2 linked regions of the Aeoliella mucimassa genome follow. The protein of the gene in region 1 interacts with the protein of each later gene in a pairwise test. Links are inferred from orthologs where the notes say so. Each region holds a gene or a part of one and is shown on either strand. Other genes may lie near its edges.

Region 1 (9,025 bases):
CCCGCTCGCGGGGTGAGTGTCAGGTAGAAGTGCTGGCCGAGCAGCTTGGCTTCGCGCACTCGATCTATCAGCGGAACGTCACACTCAAAAAAGGGGCTTATGGCAACGCGATGCTGACTCGGTTCGCGATTCACGAATCGGAGGACTTCGAACTGACCGTCTGGCCCAAGAAACGTCGCCGCGCGCAGATCGCCAAGCTCACCCTCCACCATGAGGGACACCAGCGCACGTTGGTGGTCACCAACTTGCACCTGGGCCTGGCGGGCTACGAGCGGCGCATCCAATTACGGCGGTTGCTCGACGATTCGGCCCTGGCGCGGGTGCATCATCACACCCCCAGTTTGATCGGGGGCGACTTCAACGACGTATGGGGAGCGATTGGCAAGCGGCTGATGGTACCGGCCGGATACGCTTCGGCTACCGGGCTGCAGCGCACGTTCCCCGCCAGGGCACCGCTCCGCCCGCTCGATAACATCTACTTCCGCGGCGATTGCCAGGCCGTGAATGGCTACGCGGGGCGACTCGCGGTGGCGCGAGCCGCCTCGGATCATTTGCCGCTATTGGCCGAGTTTGAAGTGCCGGTGCCAGGACCAACGACATCGTAACGGTCCAGCGAGCACGTTACCGGCACACGGCAATGCTGGCTATCTACGAGCGGCGGCGGATACCGTACCAGCCCAACAGGGCGAGTGGTCCAGCCAGCAAAGCCAGCGATGCAGGTTCCGGCACGTTGGTCGTCGACGTATTAGAAGCCGATCCCCCGCCCGAGGTGCTACCAAAGGCGAGTGCGGCGAGTTCTTGTTCCATTTCGCGCTGGGCGAGCAATGCTTCAGCGATGGGTCCGACGAACGAGAAGTCGTCGCCGGGATCGACCACGTAGGCCCGCTTCACAACCACCAAACGCTCTTCCTCGGTGATCGGCACGTCGGTGAAAGCCAAGTTGCCGGAACTGCCTAGTTGCTCGCTCAAATCAAGCTGTTCGAGCCGCATGATCTGATCGATGGTTTGCATGTTCTGAATCTCGGCGAAGGGGACGAAGCCTTGCGAGTCGAGAAACGAGTTGTCGCCGAGATTGATGAAGAAGCTGCTGGTACCGCTGTTCACGTTGCCAGAAGCCAAGGCCAGCGACACGGTGCCGCGGGAGTTGGTGATCGAATCGAAGTCGACTTCGCCATCGCCATCGGCATCGGTGACAACCTCATTCAGCTTCTCGACCGATTGCACCATGCGGGTCCATTGATCGGGATCGGGAGCAAATCCCATGAAGCCCCCCATTTGCAGGACAAAGTCGTCGCTGGCGTCGTCGTTGTCCTGATCGACCGCCCGGTTAATCGCACTGAAGTGGTACCGTCCCAGCCCGACGTAGGCCAACATGTTGTTGACCAGCGGATCGAGATTGGGATCGTCGTTGGGGTTGAGCACCATGTCGAAACTGCCTACCGACGTTTCGAATCGCACGGTTTGTGCGAGCAGCGTCGAGCTGCATAAGCAAAACAACACTAGAGCGGTAGTGCAGAGGCGAATCATGGAGACTGTTCCTGGTACAAAGGTGGGACGCTAGATAAGCGGGTGGGCGGCCAGCGCAACGGGGTGTTGGGCACCGCGGCCGCCGAGGGAGCAATGGATGCAAAGGTTCCGGTGAAACTTCATTTTACTTAGAGCTACGAGCTGTGCAAAAAAACTGCTCAAAAAACCGCCATATCACCTCGCCAGCGGGCAGCCCTAGGAGCGTTGGCCCCAGAAAACACCACAGCGGAGCCGAGCCCGGCCAGGTGTGTCCCCCGCCAGAAACGCGAATTTCGACCACTTGGTCGACTCCGTCGACTGTCGCGTAGACCGCCCGATGGGCTGCCAAAGGCTCGTCGTTGGCCAAAGTGCGATCGTAGGGGTACTCGCGGTACTCCGGCTCGGCGGCTTCAAGGCCGCAGGCAGCCGACCAGCGCGTGAGCGACTCGGCGACCGACGGAAACTGAATCTGCCGTAAGCTGCGCTTCCCCCCGCCCCCCTGGTACGGCACAAAATGGTCGGCGGTACCGTGAATATGCAGGGCGGGCACCGCCCTCGGCAACCGCGGCGGGTCGATGCTCAAACAGCCTGCGACGGGAGCGATGGCCGCAAAACGATGCGGCATTTCGGCCGCCAGGCGGTACGAGAACATGCCGCCGTTCGACATGCCGGTAGCGTACACCCGGCTCGGGTCGATAGGAAATTGGTCGAGCAAACGATCGAGCAAACGCCCGACGAAGCCAACGTCGTCGATGTTGCGCCGCGAAGCGTGCCCGCAACAGATGCCCGCGTTCCACGTGAGATACTCCGGCCAAGGGCCGCTGCCGGAGGGGAACACCACGGCAAACCGCTGCTGCTCGGCGACCTGCGTCAGCTGGCTGAAGCGGGCCATATCGAGCGGGGTGCTGCCGCCGCCGTGAAAGGCCAGAACCAGCGGCAGCCGCTCGCCGGGGGGTACGTACGCGTAGTAGTACCGCGAAAGGGGTTCGTCCTGGAGTTTGTAACGCTGCAGCATGGCGAGTGGGGACCGGTCCGTAACATTCGTGAGCCTTACAGAGTATTATGGCGTGTACCTTCGGCCACGACGAGGCTCAACCTTCCCCCCTGCCCTCCATCCCCCAACTACCTGCGAGCGCTACGATTTACGAACTGATTGCCACCACCGCTTTTGGCCTGGAGAAACTCGTGGTTCGCGAGCTCGAAAAGTTGGGCTACGCCCCGCGGGTGCTACGGCCGGGGCGCGTGGCGTTTTCCGGCGACGAGTCGGCCATCTGCCGGGCGAATCTGTGGCTGCGGACCGCCGAGCGGGTGGTGATTGCCATCGGCTCGTTCCAGGCCGACGACTTCGGGCTATTGTTCGATGGTACCAACTCGCTCGAGTGGGAACGCTGGATCCCGGCCGACGGGGCGTTTCCCGTGCGAGGTCGCTCGCATAAGTCGCAGCTATCGAGCGTGCCGGCGTGTCAGAAAATCGTGAACAAAGCGGTCGCCGAGCGACTGCTGCAGGCCCATCACGTTGCGGCGCTCCCCGAGACCGGCGCGAGCTACGCAATTGAGGTCGAGCTATTCGAGAACACCGCGACGCTGCTGCTCGATACCTCCGGCTTAGGTCTCCATAAACGCGGCTATCGTACCAGCGTGGCCGAGGGTCAGTTGCGCGAGACATTGGCCGCGGCCATGGTATCGCTGAGCGTCTGGAATCGCGACCGGCCGATGATCGATCCCTTCTGCGGCACTGGCACCATTGCCATCGAGGCCGCCCTGCAGGGTCGCAACTCGGCCCCCGGGATCGATCGTGAGTTCGCCGCCGAGGCTTGGCCGGCCGTCGGGGCCGACCGCTGGCATACTGCTCGCGAGGAGGCCCGCGACCTGTGGGGGCCGCCGCTCGAGCAGCGGATCGTCGCAACAGACCTCAATCCCAAATCGCTGGAACTGGCTCGCCATCACGCGGAGCGGGCGGGCGTGGTCGGCGACATTCACTTTCAACAGCGCGATTTTTACGAACTCACCAGCAGCCGCCAGTACGGGTGTTTGATCTGCAATCCCCCGTACGGCATCCGCATCGGCGACGAGCGTGAATCGATCGAGCTGCACAAGAAAATTCCGATCGTGCTTCGCCGGTTGCCGACTTGGTCGCACTACTTGCTGACCGCCCGACAAGACTTCGAACGCCTGATTGGCCAGACCGCCACTCGGCGTCGCAAGCTCTACAACGGTCGCATCGAGTGCACGTTCTACCAGTTCCTCGGCCCACGACCTCCGCGCCGCGACGCCGAGGGTAAAGTGATCAAGACACCGAGCGTTGCGCCAACCGATGAGCACTCGCCCGAACAGCAAGCTCCCGCTGAGCAAACGCCCGACGAACAACGAGGCGACCAATCGAGTCACAAGCAAACAGCCGCGCAGCAACCACCCCAGAAGCAGTTAAGCGACACGCCCAAGCCCGCGCGCACCAAACGCGAACAACCGGCCCCTGTATTTGGTGGACTTAAAGAGGAAGCACAGCGGCAAGCGATCGAGTTTGCGAATCGGTTATCGAAACGCGCGCGGCATCTTCGCCGCTGGCCGACTCGGCGGGGCATCACTTGCTTTCGGCTGTACGAACGCGACGTGCCCGACGTGCCGCTGATCGTCGATCGTTACGAAGACGCGTTGGTGATCGCCGAGTACGTCCGCCCCCACGAACGCACCGCCGCCGAACACGCCGACTGGCTCGATCTGATGGTCACCACCGCGGCGAAGACTTTAGAGGTCGACCCCAAGCGGGTGTTTACCAAGTTCCGTCAGACGCAAAGCGGCGCGTCGCAGTACGATAAGTTTGGCAGCGACCATCAAATAATGATCGCTCACGAAGGAGGGCTGGAGTTCGAGCTAAACCTCTCCGACTACCTCGATACCGGGCTGTTCCTCGACCACCGCCAGACCCGCAGCATGGTCCGCGACGAAGCGGCCGGCAAGCGGTTCCTGAATCTGTTTGCCTACACCGGGTCGTTCACCGTGTACGCGGCGGCCGGCGGGGCGGTGAGCACCACCACGGTCGACCTGTCGCCGAGTTACATCGAATGGGCGGAGCGAAATCTCAAGCGTAACGGATTCGGTGGTCCTCAGCATCAGTTCCTGGTAGCCGACTCGCGAGAGTGGGTGCACGCGTTGCCGAGCGAGCCGATGTTCGACCTAGCCGTGGTCGATCCACCGACCTTCAGCAATACCAAGCGGACCGGTGCCGACCGGCAGGAAATCGACGACTGGGACGTGCAGCATCACTACGCGGAACTGCTCGAAGCACTGGCCGAGCGGATGTCGCCCGAGGGAGTGGTCTATTTCAGCAACAATTTCCGCCGGTTCAAGTTCGACGAAAATGAACTGCCCAGCTACCAGACGCGGGAAATCTCGAAACAAACCGTGCCGGAAGACTTCCGCAACCAGCGAATTCACCGCTGCTGGCGGCTAGTTCGCAAGGCAGGTGGCTAACACCCGCGAGGCAAAAAGGGATACAATAATCAGTGCGAACAGTTAAGTAGAGGTCCTCTCCCACCAGGCGTCTATTACGCATCAGACGATTGACATGAAGTCTCTCACCGCCCTGCTGGCCATGGCGCTGAACTTTGCCACGGCTATCCTTGCCGACGAGCCCACTGCCACGGAGCAGAACACGCGTTCTGCGCTCACACGCGAATTACAACGTCGCTGGGATGTCGATCAGCAGGCTCGCAAGGCACTGCTCGATTGGGAGCAAACCAACGGGCGCCCCTACGACGACAAGCCAGCCGAAGGGGACTCGTCGAAGAACCGGTTGCAGGAGTGGCTGAAGACCACCCCGCTGGAATATCAGCGACTTGCCGAGCGACTCAAGCAGGTCGACGCCGACAACACCGCCTGGCTGCGGAAACTGGTTGATACCCAAGGCTGGCCAACGATAAGCCAAGTGGGCCAGCAAGGCTCCGAGGCGGCCTGGCTGCTGGTGCAGCATGCGGATCGGTCGCCGGAGTTTCAGCTCAAGTGCCTGACGCTCATGAACGAGCTACCTCAACACGAAGTCTCGCAGCAGAACGTCGCCTACCTGACCGATCGCGTGCTCGTGGCTCAAGGCAAACCACAGAAGTTTGGTACGCAGCTCCATGTCGAAGCGGGAGAGTTAGTGCTTCGCCCTACGCAGGACGAGGCGACGCTCGACGAGCGCCGCGCTGCGATTGGTTTGCAACCGGTGGCCGATTACTTGCAGATGGCCCGTCAGATGTATGGCTACTCGGCAGACGAAGTCGCTGAGAGCAACACCGCACCACCCACAGAGTCGAGCAAGACCGCTGGAGGTATTACGACTTGCAGCAGGTACGCGGTTCGACGCAAATGCCGAACGCGATGGAAACAGTGCCTTGGACTCCGCACGCATTGTCGCCGCAGCTCTCAACAAAACTGCAAGCTGTATTAACGTCGCGTACACGTCCTGGTAGGAGTAGCGTCCGCTAAAAGCGCAATGTGGCAACCACTCGCCGGGACGACTCTTACGAGTGCTTTAGATACCTAGCTGCTCTTTCAACTCGGCTAGCTCTTCGGCAAAGCCGCTGTTGAGAATTGGGAACCGGCACCAGCTCTTCGGGTCGAGCGACTCGTCGTCGACGTGGAAGCTAGGAGCGTATCGCTCGCGTTTCCATTGATTGCGACACCACAGCTCGAAGAACCGAACCACCCATCGCCCCACCTGCGTGGCCTCGACCTCGGGGTACTGGGCTTGGATCACCGCGTACACGTCGGCCGGAAGTTGCTTGTCGCGAATCGCCGCCCGCTCGATTGCATCGAGCACCGGGTAAGGCATCAGGTCGGCTTCGTCGGTCTGGTGCTCTTCGTTCGGGCGGAGTTCGGCGGTTGGTTCCTGGGCGGTGATCACGGCCAACTCGGGCACCGGCTGTAAGTCTTCCGAACCAACGGTCTCGAGCCATCGCAACCACTTGCGAATAAACTGCTTATCGATGCCTGCGATCGGCGAAAGCCCACCGCAGGTGTCGCCGTCCATGGTCGCGTAGCCGGCGGCTGCTTCGCTGCGATTACTGGTCGCCAGCAAAATGGCTCCCCGCAGGTTCGCCAACAACCAGACGCCCGGCCCCCGCGTGCGGGCCTGGATGTTCTGCAGTGCGATGTCGTCGGTTTCCCACTCCAGCTCGCGATTCACGGCCTTCGACACCAGATCGATGTACCCCTGATTCTGAGCGTCGACGTCCCACTCGAAGTAATCGGCCCCCACGGCGTTGGCCACCGTCTTCGCAGCATTACGCGTGGTATCCGACGAGTTCCGCGTGGGTTGATACACGCAGGCCAGCAGTGCACCGGTAAACGTTTTGGCCACCTCGATGGGATCTTCGGTGTCGAGCGACTCGAGTGCTGCCTTGAGTCGCGGGAAGCTCCCCAAGCGATCGACAAACTCGGCGGGTGACATCTCCTTGAGCGCCCGCTGAATCATCAGGTTCACGAGAACCGCGACCGCACTCGAATCGGCACCACCGCTGAGCGAAACCACGAAGCCCTGGGCCCGACTCTTCCGCAGGTAGTCGAACAGCGCGAGTGGCACCGCCCGGCTGAACTCTTCGAACTTGGAATGCTGGCCGATTTCCCACGGTTCGGGATCCGACACGTTGTCGACCAGGCTCGGTCCGGCGTCTTGCCAGTCCATCGGCAGGAACTGCAGCGACTCGCCGGCTCGTTCGACGCGAGTGCGAGCGTCGAACGCCTGCCCACGGGCCAGTCGATTGCGATGAATATCGAAGTCGGCGACGGTCAGCTCGATGTCGGAGTAGCTGAACAACCGGCCGCGGGCGACCATTTTGCCACCGCTGGCCATGAGCACGCCGCCGTCGTAGATGCTGCGTCCCGACTCGTTGCCAAGCAGGTTGCAATACACAAACGTGACGCCGAACGCCCGCGAGCCTTCGAGCACCAGTCGCTCGCGAGTCGCTTGTTTGCCAAAGGCAAAGTGGCTACCGCTGGGGTTTAGAATGATATCGGCTCCGCGTCGCGCCAGGCGTCCGCCTGGTCGTTCGGAGATCCAGGCGTCGCGGCAGATCTCGAAACCGATGCGGACTCCGCCGATGTCGAACAACAGGTCACCGACGGGCACCAACCGGCCGTCGAGTTCCATCTGACCGACGACTCCGGCTGGCCATTGGCGGAACCACCGCGGCTCGTAATGAATGCCGTCGCTGGCCATGAACTGCTTGCAGACGATGCCGGCCAGTTCGCCGTCGACCATCAACGCTTCGGCGTTGTACAGGCTCGACTCGTAAAACAACGGCAACCCTACTGCGACTGCCATGCCGCGGGTGTGCGGCAGCAAGCTGCTGAGCCCTTCGAGGGCCGCCTGCTGCACGCCGACCGAGAAGAACATGTCCTCACAGCCATATCCCGTGACGGCCAACTCGGGCAGACAGAGGATGCGTGCCCCTGCCACGCGGGCTTCTTCGATGGCCGAGATCAACCGGCGGCGATTGCCGCTCCAGTCCATCGGAGTTTGATTCACACTGGCAGCGGCGATGCGTAGATTGAACACGGTGGGTAGACCGATCGGTGGATGGGGGAAAACACGGACGACACGATCTACGCGTCGCCGATAATCGCTCTTCGTAACAGATTGAGGGCACACTTGGCAATGCGTGGGCCGACCACGGCCGGGTGCCCGCCTAGTTTAAAATCCTCAGTCACCACGCGTCGCTCGTCGGCCACCGCGACGGTCACCTGTTCGGTTGCCATCGGCGGGCCAATGGCCAACCCGTAGGTGCTGCCGAGTCGCTCGCGGACGTCGCTGGCAGCCTGAGCTACGTCGCTCATTGTCCAGGACAGCTGCCCGCCAGTAAACGTTCGCTCGGCCAACTCGTCCTCAGCCATCCACGAGGCCACCAGGCCCCGTGTAAAGCACTCATCAGTCGCTAGAGTCGCGTTGTTTTCGGCCAATAACTGCTGCGTCGCGTGGTGAAGATCGATTTCGCCTTCGCCGAACACGTACTTGCCTACTGCGTCGTAAATTTGCTGGGCGGTCGGCTCCATGGCCGCCAGGCACGAGGCCTCGTCGGGCCCGCTGGCGGTGATTCGCAGCGTGAGCGTCGCTCCGCTGGCGGTGATGCCGACTCGCGGCTCGCGGCCCCGAGCAATCAGATCGGGCAGCATCGATTCGAGCTGGCTCTCGCCTGGCCCGAAGATTTTGATCGCCCGATGGCGGATCACGCGGGGCTCGCCGATCAGGCTCAGCACGGCCGGGGCAACCGTGGCGGTATACATTTCATGCATCTCGGCCGGCACGCCAGGCAACGCGAATAGGTGGCAGCTTCCCCCTGCGGCTTTCGTCGCCTGGGCGTGAATGCCAGGGGCGGTGCCATTGGGGTTAAAGATACTGGCCGCACCTTGAGGAAAGTCGGCCTGCCGCTCGTTACGCTCGGGCATCTGGCGGCCCCGCTTGGTAAACAAGCTACAAATGTGCTCCAGCGACTCCTCATCGCGCACCAACGGCACCCTCAATGCGGCGGCTATGGCATCG
Region 2 (8,911 bases), 760 kb from region 1 along the record:
CGGAGCTTACGCGGCGCGTGTGGAGCAACCAGGAGGAACCCTGCTGCTGTTTGCCGATGAACCAATGGTGGAGAAACCTTTCGAGGTCGAAGCAGGCTGGTCGACAGAGAAAATCCTGCTCGCGGCCGTCGAAGCCGATTTGCATGTGGTGGCTGCTTCGCCGGTAGAATGGGAACTGCCAGTCTGGATAGCTACCGACGAATTGAGCACCGTCGCATTGCTCACCCGCAACGACTATGGCGATTATCGCCAGGGGAGCGACAAAGGGACGCGACCTCGCGACACTTCGTTTTACCCTGGCAAGCAAGGACAGGCACAATGGGAGCAAGCGGTCTACTTCCATCTGCTGAACTGCGGGTTGCAGGTGACTCCGGTCGCTGGCAGCGGTTCGGGGGCGAACGAGATGCCGCTTGGTTCGAATCGCACCTACGTGTATCACGCAAATGCGTTCTCGCCCGAAGCCTGGTGGCGAGGTGTTGAGCAGGGAGCGACCGTTGTGACCAATGGCCCACTGCTCCGCCCGCAGGTCGGTGGTCAGCCCCCTGGCACGACTTTCTCTCTCGGTAATGGTGGGCAAGTGGACTACCAGGTGGGACTCAATCTGGCGAGTCGCGACGCCCGGGTGGAATACCTGGAGGTCATCAAGAATGGCGAGACCTTCGCCGAGGTACGGCTCTCCGACTGGGTGGCCAAGAAGGGGCAATTGCCGCCGGTGTCGTTTGACAGCAGTGGATGGTTCGCTGTGCGGGCGGCCACCACGGAGGAGCAAAAGTACCAGTACGCCCTGAACTCTCCTTACTACGTCGAAAGTACCGAAGGGCCGCGGGTGAGCCGCGAATCGGTCGAGTTTTTCTTGGCCTGGCTCGACGAACTGGCCGAATTGCCGGCCGACGAGCGATCGGCCAGCGAGGCCGAAATCGCCAAAGCACGCGAATTCTGGCAGCAACTTCTCTCCGAAGCCAACGCCCCGTAGGCACAAACAGCATTCGCTCCAGCGGCCGATTGGCGTAGAATGGCGGCACGCAGTGTTGCCCCGCCCGCCTTTCGCCATCCCACCAGGAGCCCCCTCATGCTGTGCCGGCTTGTGACGAGTCTCGTTATCGGTGCCTTCGTTTCTCTACCTGTATTGGCCGAAGAACCGAGCCCACCGGCCACGGAGCCTTCAACGGCTGAGGCGATTCTGCGATCCGCCACCGAGCGCATCACCCAGGCAAAATCCTTTACGGTCGACGCCAAGGCAAGCGTGGTCGTAGGGATGCCGGGTTTCGAACACGAAAAATATGGCCGCTACAAAGTGGCCGCCGAACGCCCGAACCAGTTGCTGGTGCTGCGGACCGATGGTGAGATGGGGGGCACCGTGGCTAACGATGGCAAGAAACTGTTGATGTACAACGCGGAACTGCAGCAGTACATCGAAAGCGAAGCAGCCCCGTCGCTCGATATGCTGAGCAGCGACTTTGGCATGATGTCACTGCTGGAAGGGGGCATGGGTGGTTTATTTCTTCCTTTGCTAGCCGACGATCCCGTCGCTCGACTTACTGGAGGGACAACCGCCAGCCAGGTGGTCGGCGTCGAGAAGATCGATGGATTGGAGTGCCACCATCTGAAGTTCGAGCAGGAAAGCTCTGACCTCAATGTCTGGGTCACTACCGGCGCGGCACCGACGATTCGCCGAATCTCGCCCGATCTCTCTAAGCAGTTTGCTGGCGAGGAAGGAGCCGACGACTTCTCGATCACCGTGGTGGTCGATCTGCGAGCTTGGGACCTTCCGGCCGAACTCAACGACGAGATGTTTGCCTTCACTCCCCCCGCTTCGGCGGAATTGAAGGAGGAGTTTGCGGCTGTTGCTCCGTCGGCGGTCATGCCGCCGATCGCTGCGGGACCTTCGCACCCACCGCTACTGGGAGAACTGGCCCCCGAGTTTGCTTTGATCGAGCTTTCTGGCACCAAGGCCTTTGAGCTGAAGCCGCTGATCGGACAGAAAGTCATTCTGCTCGACTTCTGGGCTACCTGGTGTGGTCCCTGCCGCAAGGGGCTGCCGACCATCGCCGAAGTGGCCAAGGAGTACAGCGACAAGCCGCTCGCGGTGTATGGGGTAAATGTTCAGGAAGATGCCGACGCGATTCGCGAGTTTCTCGATGAGACAAAGCTCGAGCTTCAGGTGCTGCGTGACGTGGGCGGCGAGGTGGCCAGTAGCTACCAGGTGACCGGCATTCCCCACACAGTGCTTATCGGACTCGACGGGCGGGTGCAGGTGGTTCACGTCGGGGTTGCCAGCAAAGAGGAGCTTACCGCCCAGATCGACGCGCTGTTGAATCGCGAAGACCTGGCGACCAAGCAACTGAATGCCGAGCAACCCGAGGCCGCGGCAGAGTCTGAAGCCGATGCTGAGCCAAGCGAGCCGGAAGCCGAGGAACCAGCCAAAACGCCCGAAGCCGAGCCCGCACAGGCGGATTCAGCTTCGGGAGAGTAATCGGTTGTAACCCGAGGTAAACGGGCGCTTGGTAATGCTGTGGGCTAGCTGCCAGCCTGACGGCTGGCCCGGCGGCGATCGGACTCTTTGAGCATGATCTTCCGCAGGCGAATCGTCTTGGGAGTGACTTCCACCAATTCGTCGTCGTCGATGTATTCCAGGCAGGCTTCCAGCGACATTTCGCGGACTGGCCGCACCTGGCTGTTGTCGTCCTTGCCAGCGGCGCGAACGTTCGTGAGTTTCTTACCGCGAACTACGTTGACCACCAGGTCGCCGCTCTTGCAGTTTTCGCCGACCACCTGGCCTTCGTAGACCTCGTCGCCCGGTTTTACGAAGAACGATCCGCGATCGTACAACGCGTCGAGCGAGTAGGCGGTGACCGGTCCTGGCTCGTTGGCGATCAGCACGCCAGCCGTGCGGTGCGGCACGGCGCCGCGTAGCGTTTCGTAGCCGTGCAGCGTGTGGTGAATCACCGCATTGCCCTGCGTGGCGGTCAGCAGCCGGCTGCGCAGGCCGATCATCGCCCGGGCGGGGATCGAGAATTCCATGTGCACGAAACCACTGTTGCCGGTCTTGTAGCCCATCTTGAGCAGTTCCGCCCGGCGATCACCCAGCAGCGACATGACCGAGCTTTGATGCTCGTCGGGCACGTCGACTACCAGCAGCTCGATCGGTTCCTGCTTCTGGCCATCGATTTCGCGAACCACCACGTGCGGCTTGCCCACGCAGAGCTCAAAGCCCTCGCGACGCATGTTTTCGATCAAAATGCCCAAGTGCATCAAACCACGGCCGCTCACGCGGTATTGCTCCATGGTCTCGCCCGGCTCGACTCGCAGGGCGACGTTCGAGCGAAGTTCGCGTTCCAGGCGGTCGCCGATCTGGCGGCTCGTCAGGTACTTTCCGTCTCGGCCGCTGAGCGGGCCATCGTTCACACGGAACGTCATGTGCAGCGTCGGTTCGTCGACCGTCACGGTCGGCAGGGCCTCGGGCTTGCCGGCGTCGGCGATCGTGTCGCCGATATTGATGGGGTCGAGCCCCACGACCGCGCACAAGTCGCCCGCTTCTACTTTCTTGACTTCCTTGCGTTCGAGCCCCTCGAACGCCAGCAATTGCAGGATTTGCTGGTTCGAAACGTTGCCCTGTCGGTCGATCACGGCCACGCGCTGACGGGCTTCGAGTTTGCCGCCGAAGATGCGGCCAATGGCAATACGGCCCACGTAATCGGAGTAATCGATGCTGGTGACCAGCAGCTGGGTATTGGCCGTGGGGTCGGCAAAACGTGGCGGCGGCACCCACTCGACCATCGCTTCGAACAGCGGACGCATATCGACTCGCTCGTCGTCCAGCGAATTGGCCGCCCACCCTTCCTTGGCCGAGGCATAGACAGTCTGGAAGTCGAGCGCTTCGTCGTCGGCACCGAGGTCAGAGAGCAGGTCGAAGACCTCGGTCACCACTTCGTCGGGACGCGAATCGGGACGGTCGACCTTGTTGATCACTACCAGCGGCCGCAGTCCGCAGGCCAGGGCTTTTTGCAGCACGAATCGGGTCTGCGGCATCGGCCCCTCAAAGGCGTCGACCACCAGCAGCGCCCCGTCGGCCATGGTGAGCACCCGCTCGACCTCGCCCCCAAAGTCGGCGTGGCCCGGGGTGTCGATCAGGTTGATGCGGTAAGTGTCCCCATCGGCAGCTTCGTAGGTGACCGCGCAGTTTTTGCTGAGAATGGTGATGCCGCGCTCGCGTTCGAGGTCGCCGGTGTCGAGCACCAGGCCGTGCTGACCGCCGGCGCGGCGGTCGAGCTCCTCGGAGCGGTACAGCCCCGACTGGTACATCAGCTTGTCGACCAAACTGGTTTTGCCGTGGTCGACATGGGCAATAATTGCCACGTTTCTAAGCAGGGAAGTGTCGGCGTACATGGGCTGGTTTGTTCGCAGGCGGGGGGGCAGTCGAGGGGGCAGTCGAGGGGGCAGGGGGGCCGGAACCGCGGTTCCGGGGTGGGCTTTCCCGGGTATCCAGAGAAAGGCATCCAGAAACAGCTTGTTGTACTCCCCACGCGAACGGGTTGTATAGGCCGGTCGGGATATTCCTTCGCCATTTGAGCTCAGGCGGCAAGATTTGCCCGACCAGACGCGACTTCCTATTCTGCCGAAGCCGATAACGGTAATTAGGAGCTTCCGGATAGCAAAGCTTGTTGCCGTCGGAAGATCATCCTATACTTTGATGATACGTAGATTTGCGTCATTGACGCCCTGCTTCGGCCACCAGCCAGCCGGCCAACGAGCAGGACGCCGTATCCCCGAACCATCCCACCCCAGCGGGGAGCGATTGTGCCCGATAACGCGCACGAAAGCCGAGACATTGGCGACCACGAAGTCGCTGTAGCAGGACAGAAACCGCAGGTGCTTTGCCTGGGCGGTAGTAACGATCAAGTTGCAGCCATCCAGCAACGCTTTGGCGACCAGATGCACGTGGTGCGTGTTGGATCGCCGATGCGAGCCATGGCGGAACTTGCCCGCGGAGATTTCGTAGGCGTGTATGCCGACGCGGAACACTTCTCCGCCGCCTTCGACGCGGGGCAGGTCATGCAGAATCAGCAGATTCTGCAGAGTATGTCCGACGGGGTACTGCTTCTAGGCAGCGACAACGTAATCATTTGGAGCAATGGCCGACTCGGCGAATGGGTCGGTGTGCAGGACGTTGTCGGTCAAAATCTTTACAGTGTACTCTCCGATCCCGAGATCCTCGGTTCCGAGTTCTGCCCCTTCGGTCGGGCGTTGAGCACCCAGCACCCCAGTGCGAGCACGCTCCGCTGCGAAGACAACCGCTGTTACCGAGTGCATGCCGCCCCGCTGTTTGAGGGTAGCGAGCAAAGCCGGCACCTGGTGGTCACCATTCGCGATGTGACCGACGAGTACCACGAGCGCCAGAAGCTGGCCAACATCCATCAAGCCGGTGTCGAACTAGCCGACCTGACCCCCGACGAAGTCGCCGACATGGACTTCAACGGGCGGATCGAACTTTTGAAGGACAACATCCTGCATTGCACACAGGACGTCCTCAAGTTCGACGTGGTCGAGATTCGCATGCTCGAACAATCGACCGGCTCGCTCAAGCCGCTGCTGGCGGTCGGCATGAAACCGGAAGCTGAAGCCCGCGAGTTGATTGCCAGCACCGAAGGCAATGGAGTCACCGGTTGGGTGGCAGCCACTGGTCAAAGCTATCTGTGCGAAGATACCAGCAAAGACGGCCTGTACCTCGAAGGAAGCCAGGGAGCCAAAAGCTCGATGACCGTGCCGCTGATGCTGCACGACGACGTGATTGGTACTTTCAACGTCGAGAGTCCCGAGGTCAAAGCCTTTACCAACAGCGACTTGCAGTTCGTCGAGATCTTCTGCCGCGACCTGGCAGTTGCCCTCAATACGCTGGAGTTGCTGGCCGCTGAGCAGGCAAACACGGCCGCTGCCAGTGTCGAAGCCATTCATCGCGCGGTGGCCCGCCCGGTAGACGACATCCTGAACGACGCGGTGAACGTGATGGAGCGTTACATCGGCCACGATCCCGCCGTGGTGGAACGCTTGCAACGTATTTTGATGAACGCCCGCGACATCAAGCAGGTGATTCAGAAGGTGGGACAGTCGATGGCTCCATTAGAAGCGCGCCCCGCATCTTCGCGACCCGAGCAGCGTCCCGCCCTGGTGGGCAAGCGAGTGCTGGTGGTCGACGAAGACGAGAGTGTTCGCAGTGCCGCGCACGCGCTACTCGATCGCTACAGCTGCGTGGTGGAAACCGCCCACGACGGCAACGAAGCAGTGCTCATGGTCCGCAACCTCGGCCAGGGGCAACGGTACGATGCCATCATTTCCGACATTCGCTTGCCCGATATGTCGGGCCACCAACTCATGTTGAAGCTGGCCGAAATGAGCGAGCATGTTCCGCTGATTCTGATGACCGGATTCGGCTACGACCCTGGGCACTCCATCGTCAAAGCTCGGCAAGCAGGCCTGAAGCACGTGTTGTACAAACCGTTCCGCCTGGATCAACTACTGGAAGCCGTAGAACAAACGGTGACCCCCGAAGCCTGATCCTCGCCGCGAACCTTTCCGCATCACTTGCCCTCGCTCGATCGTCATCATGTCGATGTTTGTCCGTTTGCTTCTTTTTTTAGTGGCCATGGGTGGCAATTTCACCTTCTGGGTGGCCGTGATCAATCGCACCCACGCGTATGGCTGGAATCGCAAGTTCGTCGATGTGCTGATGCTGATCTGCCTGCTGGCGGTAGCCGTGGCTGCCTGGCCGCTGGCGCTGTTTGCCGCGGGAACTAATTCGGTCGCCTACTTGCCCGCGCTGCCGGAGTGGCTCGTGCAAGGTTGGGGATGGGCCTCCGTAGCGGCCGCGGGGCTGATGTTTGCTCATAACACCTGGCGATGGTTGCACCCCGAACGCCGAGGCGGTACCGGGCAGGTGACGCGCATGCCGCTGGATATGAAGGTCGAGGACTCCAGCGAACTTCTCGCTGAGGGAGTTCCCCAGAAGCTCGGCGCGCTACCAGGCAACCAAGTGGTGTCGCCGGAGTGCGTGGAGATGGAGCTGCTGGTGCCAAACCTGCCAGCGGCCTTCGAGGGGCTGAAGATCGTGCACCTGTCCGACCTGCATATGTCGGGGCGCATCAAGCAAGCCTACTACGACACGATGGTCGACTACGCGAACGACTGGCAAGGCGATCTGGTGGTGATCACCGGCGACATCGTCGAACGACCTTGCTGCTACGATTGGGTCGAGCAGACGCTCGGCCGGCTCGAAGCACGCGACGCCCGCCTGTTCGTGCTCGGTAATCATGACGTAAAGGCTGGCCCCGACGAAGTGCGGCGGCGACTCACTGCGATTGGGTTCCTCGACGTCGGTTGTCGCTGCGAACGCATCCGGATCGAACGTGGTACCTGCCTGATCGCAGGCAACGAGACTCCCTGGTTCAGCCCCCCGCCGCTGGTTCCTCCTAGCAACGGTGCAAACGAAACGCTGCGAATCGCCCTGTTGCACACGCCCGACAACTTTGCCTGGGCGCAAGGAAATGGGTTCCACGTCGCCCTGGCGGGGCATAACCATGGCGGGCAGGTTCGCTTCCCGATCATCGGGGCGCTACTTTCCCCCAGCATTTATGGCACCCGCTACACGGCCGGCGTGTTTCGCTCGCCGACGACGGTCATGCACGTAACGCCTGGCACCGGATCGATGTCGCCAATTCGCTGGAACTGCGCCCCCGAGCTCAATCTGATCACGCTCCGCAAGGCGTAGCGACTGGCGGTCGCCGAGCACGACTTGCTACCATGGCAGTGCCAACTCGTCGTGATTCCTCAATCGCTATAGCTACACATGCTCCGCCAATTGCTAGAGATGCCGTACTGGAAGGTCGTGCTATTCGCCACGATCGCTATTGGCACCGTCGGCATCCTGGCGAACTACCCCGACTACTTACCGCCGAACTTTCACGCGGTCTTTCTGCTCGGCCGGCAAGGCTACTTCTTTGGCATCTACCAATGGGCGTTCTACGCTCATTTGATCGCGGGGCCGGTGACTTTGGTGCTAGGCACGCTACTGATGAGCGAAACGCTCCGCAGTCGCTGGCCGAAAGGGCATCGCACAATGGGGCAAGTGCAGGTGGCCGCTGTGTTGCTGCTGCTTTGCCCTAGCGGGCTGGTGATGTCGTACTGGGCGATGAGCGGTGTGATCGCTGCAGTGGGACTGGCAACGCTTGCGATGCTAACCGCGGTGAGCATCCTGCTGGGATGGAGGGCTGCTGTGGCAGGACGCATGGATGCCCACCGGCGGTGGATGCTGCGAACCTTCGCCCTGCTCGCCTCGTCGATCGTGCTACGCCTGATAGCAGGCACGACCGAGTGGCTGCAACTGCAAGGCAACTACCCGCTGTCGGTCTGGGTGTCGTGGATCGCTCCGCTCGTGGTGGTCGAACTCTATCTCCGCAGCCGACGACGAGCGCCCCAAGTCGCCCGTACCTCTTTGGCGAAATAGCCAAACTCACTCCCCCAGCTTCTCCCCGCCCGCCTTGGTAGCCATCGCCCGCAGCACTTCGTGGTCGATGTCGACTTCAATCAATTCGGAGTGCCCGTCAACGTATCCGACGATGAATACTCCATGATGGTTGGCTTCCGACTCCTCGGTGATCGCGAGCAGTTCTTTCAGGGTGATATCGCGTGGTTCCATCCACTCGATCTGACTGCCAGTCAGTTCGACAAGCAGCAGTGTGCTACTGCTGCCATCCGTGATTTCGCTTAGCTTGCAGGGAGTACTTCCGTTGAAAACACACTCGGCACCGGTCACGGCTACGTAGCTGGTGTAATTGTCGTCGACAGCGTCCATGGGGCATTTGTATTCATAAAGGGTTGTCCGTCGAGCGATGGCGTTGGTCTCGTGGTCCCATGGTTT

The links.
Region 2: the proteins of rlmKL (region 1) and typA interact in binary tests that used the Escherichia coli proteins (3 or more experiments, as listed by UniProt). The link is inferred for Aeoliella mucimassa from one-to-one orthologs.

The regions. Positions count from the first base shown.
Region 1 is NZ_CP036278.1:4,151,564-4,160,588, forward strand. The notes cover bases 2,191-5,272. They hold rlmKL (bifunctional 23S rRNA (guanine(2069)-N(7))-methyltransferase RlmK/23S rRNA (guanine(2445)-N(2))-methyltransferase RlmL), read left to right. Parts: upstream 2,191-2,568; coding sequence 2,569-4,977; downstream 4,978-5,272. Other genes in these bases: Pan181_RS16245 (alpha/beta hydrolase family esterase), read right to left, coding at 2,191-2,521; Pan181_RS16255 (DUF6624 domain-containing protein), read left to right, coding at 5,072-5,272. In the rest of the region: Pan181_RS16235 (endonuclease/exonuclease/phosphatase family protein), read left to right, coding at 1-605; Pan181_RS16240 (peptidylprolyl isomerase), read right to left, coding at 649-1,527; more of Pan181_RS16245, read right to left, coding at 1,652-2,190; more of Pan181_RS16255, read left to right, coding at 5,273-5,935; nadE (NAD(+) synthase), read right to left, coding at 6,020-8,044; Pan181_RS16265 (competence/damage-inducible protein A), read right to left, coding at 8,092-9,025. UniProt on the Escherichia coli protein: Specifically methylates the guanine in position 2445 (m2G2445) and the guanine in position 2069 (m7G2069) of 23S rRNA. Methylation occurs before assembly of 23S rRNA into 50S subunits.
Region 2 is NZ_CP036278.1:4,914,285-4,923,195, reverse strand. Bases 1,938-4,905 are described here. They hold typA (translational GTPase TypA), read right to left. Parts: upstream 4,357-4,905; coding sequence 2,518-4,356; downstream 1,938-2,517. Other genes in these bases: Pan181_RS19265 (hybrid sensor histidine kinase/response regulator), read left to right, coding at 4,798-4,905; Pan181_RS19275 (DUF2092 domain-containing protein), read left to right, coding at 1,938-2,473. In the rest of the region: Pan181_RS19280 (CehA/McbA family metallohydrolase domain-containing protein), read left to right, coding at 1-973; more of Pan181_RS19275, read left to right, coding at 1,070-1,937; more of Pan181_RS19265, read left to right, coding at 4,906-6,552; Pan181_RS19260 (metallophosphoesterase), read left to right, coding at 6,602-7,762; Pan181_RS19255 (DUF2306 domain-containing protein), read left to right, coding at 7,841-8,497; Pan181_RS19250 (DUF1559 family PulG-like putative transporter), read right to left, coding at 8,504-8,911. UniProt on the Escherichia coli protein: A 50S ribosomal subunit assembly protein with GTPase and nucleotide-independent chaperone activity, required for 50S subunit assembly at low temperatures, may also play a role in translation.